2 regions of the Ruoffia sp. FAM 26254 genome follow, and region 2 is predicted to be linked to the other one. Evidence: predicted binding sites of a transcription regulator. Region 2 holds the regulator's gene; the other holds the start of a gene.
What was found. Region 2 encodes CtsR, which represses protease genes until heat stress. Its sites were predicted from a motif close to TTGGTCAAAAAAGGTCAAANA; they were not measured.
Positions count from the first base shown of each region.

Region 1: the regulator CtsR is predicted to act here: its motif matches at 1,856-1,876, upstream of clpP (ATP-dependent Clp endopeptidase proteolytic subunit ClpP).

Region 1 covers NZ_JBGQQY010000002.1:75,539-78,971, reverse strand. The annotation lists gene ACEN3Z_RS01155 (metallophosphoesterase) at 1-1,739, shown strand, start outside; gene clpP (ATP-dependent Clp endopeptidase proteolytic subunit ClpP) at 1,936-2,535, shown strand; gene ACEN3Z_RS01145 (sugar-binding transcriptional regulator) at 2,854-3,433, shown strand, end outside.
Region 2 covers NZ_JBGQQY010000041.1:6,095-9,527, reverse strand. The annotation lists gene ACEN3Z_RS09185 (ATP-dependent Clp protease ATP-binding subunit) at 1-1,678, opposite strand, end outside; gene ACEN3Z_RS09180 (CtsR family transcriptional regulator) at 1,691-2,158, opposite strand; gene ACEN3Z_RS09175 (AI-2E family transporter) at 2,378-3,433, opposite strand, start outside.

The DNA of each region.
Region 1 (3,433 bases), on a different contig from region 2:
TTACTACGTTTAATGGTGATCCTAGTACGCAAATGGGATTCAACTGGTACACAACTGAATTAGCTGAAGATGCTAAAGTTTGGGTTTCTACTAATGAAGATTTAAGTGACGCCTTAGAATTTGAAGCGACTGCAGAAGAAGTAGTAAACACTTATGGTGAACGTGATGAGAATGGTTACTTTATCTTTGCTGACATCGAATATGATGAAGAAGGCGAAGTAGTCACTGACGATAACGGCGAACCACAAGTTAACGGATACTATACTGACGAGAATGTTTCAGGTCCAGAATGGACTTCAGGTTCAGCTGTTGGATCGATGGATTTAGTAGAAGTGACTGAATATTCATATAAAGCAAATGCAGAAGGCTTAGAGCCAAACACAACTTACTACTATCAAGTAGGTAGTGAAGCAGGAGAAACAAGTGAAGTAGGTACTTTCACAACTGCTGGTGAAGCAGGAGAAGAATTTACATTCGTACAATATACAGATACTCAAAACGCATACTGGAATGAGCATGTATATAACGAAGCAGCATTTGGTGCTGACACTGTTGCTACAGCATTAGAAGAAACTGAAGCAGATTTCGTATTACATACAGGTGACGTGGTTGAAGTTGCTGAAGTTGAAGATGAGTGGGTTGACATCTTAGAGCAATCTAAAGAGTCTATCTTACAAGTACCATTCGCTGTTGCAGCAGGTAACCACGATGAGTATGCCTTATCATATGGAGATCCTCAATTAACAACTAAATTTAATGAGCATATTAACGTTCCAGCTGAAAACGATGCTGTCGATGGTGGATCATACTACTCATTCGATTATAACGGTGTTCACTTTGTTGTAGCAAACACTAACGACAACAAAGAATCTGAAGATAATCCAGAAGGAAAAGCTTTAGGACAAGAACAAATTGATTGGATCAGAAATGACGTTGAAGAAGCACGTGCTAATGGTGCTGAGTGGGTTGTATTATCTTACCACAAACCATTATTCTCTAAATCATATCACTCATTACAAGATACAGATGTTCAATTAGTTCGTGAAGAATTCATGGAATTAATTGACGAGTTAGATGTTGATTTAGCTTTACAAGGTCATGACCACGTAATTTCACGTACTAAACCATTAAACTATGTTCCAACTGATGAGAACTTCTCTAACGGTGTTGTGGATGAAGCTGAAACGACTACAGAAGGTGATGTAGAGTATTACGTAAATCCTCAAGGAACAATCTTCGTATTACCAAACACTGATGGTACTAAAGAGTATGACGATATTTATTCTAAAGGTGTAGAACACGTACACACTGTTCGACCTAACTTAGATTGGATGACTCAAGAAGACGTTGATTACTATAACAACTTATTCGCATTCGGTGGACAACCACAAGAATCAGAAGCATTCGATACAAGTCATTCAAACAACCGTGATTCAGCAGTTCAAAACTTCGCTGCATATACTGTAAGTGGAGATGAATTAAGAGTAGATATCTACCAAATCGAAGGTAACTTACACGAAGGTGAAGAACGTACAGTATCAATCGTTCACTCATTCGGAATTACTAAAGGTGGAGAAACTACAGAAGAAGGTACTGAAGAAGCAGCTTCAGAAGAAACATCTGAAGAGAGCTCAGAAGAAAGTTCAGAAGAGTCATCTGAAGAAAGCTCAGAAGAATCTTCAACTGAAGAAGAAACATCTGAAGAAAGTTCAGAAGAATCTGAAGAGTCTGCAGAATAATCAAGATTGATAAAGAACTAATCAGAAGCTGAGTGTAAAAACTCGGCTTCTTTATTTTTGTATATTAGTACGTCGATATAAGGGGTAAATAATGCAAAAAATCTTACCGAGTAATATTCTTGACCTTTATTGACCTATGAGTTATACTTGGTTAGAAAGTTGTTTAACAGCTTTAAATTCGCGAAGGAGGAATACTATGAATTTAGTACCTACAGTAATAGAACAAACATCACGTGGAGAACGTGCTTATGATATTTATTCACGTTTACTAAAAGACAGAATTATTATGTTAAGTGGTCAAATCGATGATAACGTAGCAAACTCAGTGATTGCTCAACTTTTATTCTTGGACGCACAAGATCCAGAAAAAGATATCTTCCTATATATTAACTCACCAGGTGGGAGTGTAACAGCTGGGATGGCTATGTACGATACAATGAACTTTATTAATGCAGATGTACAAACAATTGTTATCGGTATGGCAGCATCAATGGCTTCAGTTTTATTAGCAGCCGGAGAGAAAGGTAAACGCTGGGCTTTACCAAATGCTGAGGTAATGATTCACCAACCATTAGGTGGCGCACAAGGACAAGCAACAGAGATTGAAATTGCTGCTCGTCATATACTTAAAACTCGTGAGCGTTTAAATAAAATCTTAAGTGACAAAACAGGTCAACCAATTGAAGTCATTGAGCAAGATACTGATCGTGATAATTTCAAAACAGCTGAAGAAGCACTTGAATACGGCTTAATTGATGGAATCATGGAAAGTAGCAAAGCTTTAAATAAAAAATAATATGACATAGATAAATAATCTATAATTTATACGTCCGTTCAATGGATATTACTCGCAATACTTAGGTATTTCGTGCGATAATAGCATTGTACGGGCGTATTTGTTTGGTTTTATTCCTAATAAATTAATAATAACTGACCTCGTTGGACATATTGTGACCCGTTAGGTTGTTTTTTAGCCAGGATAAAGAGCTTTTCAGTTGCAAGGTGACTCAAGTCATGGTATGATAATGACATGGTGTGAGACTCATTTAGATTTTCTGAGTGAGTTGTAGCTCTGTATGTAATGGTCGCCTTTTGACCATCTAGGAGGGAATTAATGGCCGATATATTCACAATTATTCAGTCAATTGTTCCTGAAGTGAGTGATTTGTTAGCTGAGAGGCTCGCAGTATTACGTGTTTTGGATGATGTAAACAAACGAATTGGTCGTAAGTTTATTTCACAACAGACTAATTTCACTGAAAGAACGGTAAGAACGATATTAGAGATGCTGAAAAGTCAATCACTCGTATCCGTAAACCGTAGTGGCGTAAAACTAACACAACAAGGGAGAGACCTTATTGTGATGATTGATGAGCATTTGCTTAATCAACAACAACATAAGTTTTACGAAGTGGAAGAGGCTGTAAAGAGAAAGCTTAATATTGAACATTGTCGGATTGTACCAGGTGATGCAGATAAAGATGCATCAGTTTATCAGTTCTTAGGTCAAGTCGTTCATTTAATTTTGGACAAACACTTACCTGAAGGTGATAATGTGGTTGCAGTTACAGGTGGATCTACTTTATCTAAAGTAGCAGAATCATTCACACCAGAATTATCAGATGGAAGAAGTATTACATTCGTTCCTTCACGTGGAGGATTGGGAAGTTCGATTAATATCCAATCAAATAGCG
Region 2 (3,433 bases):
TAAATGACCCAATTGGTCGTTTAGGACTCTTCAAGCCACTGTATGCGCGGCGGATCGCTTTAGATACTGATACAACAGCATCATCTTGACCGATAACACGTTCATGCAACTCTTCTTCTAAGTGAACAAGACGTTTTGATTCGGCAGCATCTAATTGTTTTACTGGGATACCTGTTGAAATAGTAATTACTTCTGCGATATCTTCAGGACTCACTTTAAGAATTGCTTCACCTTCACCCTTATCTTTGCTTTCTGCTTTCGCAGCTGCTTCGATTTGAGTTTCAACTTTTTGTTCTTCTTCACGGATTTTGGCTGCAGTGTCAAAATCACGGGCTAAGATAGCTTTTTCTTTTTTATCGGATAATTCGCCTAATTTTTTCTCAAGGTCGCTTAAGTTTGTACTGTGCGTCGTTGCATCAATACGTACTTTAGCTGAGGCCTCATCAATTAAATCAACGGCTTTATCTGGTAAGCGACGTTCAGTTAAGTAACGTGTACTTAATTTAACCGCTGCTTCGACCGCTTCATCAGTAATTTCTACATTGTGGTGTTTTTCGTAACGTTCTTTAAGTCCATGAATAATTTGAACAGACTCTTGTTGAGTTGGCTCATCGATTTGAACTTTAGAGAAACGACGTTCTAAGGCTGCATCTTTTTCAATGTGTTTTTGATATTCATCTAAAGTAGTTGCACCAATGATTTGAATTTCTCCACGAGCTAATGCTGGTTTCAGGATGTTTGCTGCGTCAACAGCACCTTCGGCTGATCCTGCCCCAATTAATGTATGTAACTCATCAATGAAGAGAATTGTATTACCATCTTCAGTAATTTCTTCAATGATTTTCTTCATACGTTCTTCGAATTCACCACGGTATTTCGTTCCCGCAACAAGTGAACCCATATCTAACATCATTAAACGTTTGTTAGCAATGTTTTCAGCCACTCCACCAGATACAATACGTTCTGCTAGACCTTCGGCGATTGCCGTTTTACCAACACCAGGCTCCCCAACTAATACGGGGTTATTTTTTGAACGGCGACTAACAATTTGTATGATACGACGGATTTCATTCGCACGTCCAACCACTGGATCTAACTTCCCGTCACGCGCTAATTGTGTTAAGTCACGTGCAAGTGAATCTAAAGTTGGTGTTGTCGAACTTGTCGCTCCATTTTGTTGCTGTTGTTGTTTTTGACGTCCACGACGGCTATTTTGAACGCGTCCTGTTGAATCGTTCACACCAACCATTTCGTAGATTGTTTTTCTTAATTCATTTAAGTCGATACCTAAGTTCTTTAATAGAACTGTTGCTAAAATTTCTTCTTTTAACATGCCTAGTAATAAATGCTCTGTTCCAACTTTTGGCACACCTAAACGTTTCGCATCATTCGATGCATTCATAATAATTTTCTTCGCACGTGGTGAGTATGGAATAACAATATCCCCTTGCATACGTGGAGCATTCACTTTACCGTGAATAATTTCTAATTCAGTTAGTAACGTTTGGTAATCTGCACCCATGCCACGTAAAGCTTTTCCGGCAATACCTGACTCTTCACGAGCTAGACCTAATAAGATATGTTCTGTGCCTACAGCCTGATGTCTTAAGTAATACGCTTGCTCAGCAGCAAAAATCATTACTTGGCGAGCACTTTCAGTAAATAATTCTTCAAACATACTTTCACCTCTTTATTTATATGTAATTCGTAATTGTTCTAAAAACTTCGACAGAATCAAAGCTCTTGCTTCTTGTTCATGTAACGAGATTGTTTGTAGTAATGCTTTATCAATCACTGATAGTATTAATGCGCCTTCTCGTTCTGTCATTATACTATGGTTGACTAATGTTTCAATAATATTGATTGCACTGCGGTGATTTATACGCGGTCCTATCATTTGGATCATATCGTCAAGGGCGTCGATTTCATCAACTAACTCAACTTTTAGAATCCGTATATAGCCCCCACCACCTCGTTTACTTTCTACCATATAGCCATGTTCTTGAGTAAAGCGTGTATTAATAACATAGTTAATCTGTGAAGGTACACAATCAAATTGTTCTGCAATATCACTTCGTTTGATTTCAATTCTTTCACTATTTTTCAAAAAGCTTTTTAAATAAGCTTCAATAATATCCGACATATTTCTTTGTGCCACTATGATCCCCCTTCCACTAACATTGACTATCTTTGACTATTATATAATAAAAAGACTTTCTCGACAACTATTCAGTTTAAGGAAAGAGGACTTTAATGAAGTGAGTATGTGTCTTCTGACCTTCTTTGACCATTATAGCATATCTATTAAAAAATCAACATTTTGAATTGAAAAAGAGCCCTAAATCTATCTTAGATAGACATCAGGGCTCCATTTTGTTTAAATATCTTGAATATCTTCTGGTGTCAATATTTTATGACGGAGGGCTTCAAAGGGTTTCAATCTTAAGCCTTCTTCTTCATATTCATTCATTAGAGAACGCTCTTTGGCTTCTTCCCGAATCTGTTTACGGTAGCTTATATCCAAACTAAATAGTTTATAGATTGTTGCAAAGACCGGTACCCCAAGTAAAATCCCTGAAATTCCGAACAAGCCCCCACCGACAGTTACCGCTGCTAAGACCCACATACCTGGAAGGCCGATTGAATCACCGACCACACGCGGATAGATCAAATCTCCTTCGAGTTGTTGAACAACAATAACGAAAATGAGATAGATTAATGCATTAATTGGCGATACGGCAAATTGAATAATCACACCAACAAAGCCGGCTAGAAAGGCACCTACTAAAGGAATAAACGCTAAAGCTCCTTGCAAGGCTCCGAGCATGGCTGCATATGGCATTTGGATGGCCCAAAGTCCAAGCGATACGATGAAGCCTAGAATAAAAGCCTCAATGACCGTTCCTGTAATATAGTTGGAAAAGACATCGTCAGTCACATTCAAGATGTTCTTAACAATTCTTACTTGCTCATCACTCAAATATGAAATCAGGATATCATTGAAATTTTTACCCAGCTTTTCTTTCGACACTAAAATATAAAGGGCAAACATCACTGACAATACAAAGGTTGTCACAGCTGAAGCTGAACTAGATAAAAGTGATACAGAAGACTCCGCTACACCTCGAAGCAGTCGGTTTCCAATCTCAGCAAAACTAGACATCACACTACTCCAATTAAAGTCCACTTGTTCTATTAAATCATTAAACATCGGAATAAGATGCTGTTGCTCTTCAACCCAAGTTTGTAAGGAATCTGTCACTGTTGGTACAGCCTCAACTAAAGTAATAACAGCCGTTACAAGTTGCGGAACAACTAAACCAATGATTCCCGCAACGACTAAAGTAATGACTAAAATTGAAAGTACAATCGCCAGCGGACGGCGAGTGTGTTGCAACCATTTTTTATCCGTATTGGGATACAATCTTTTCTC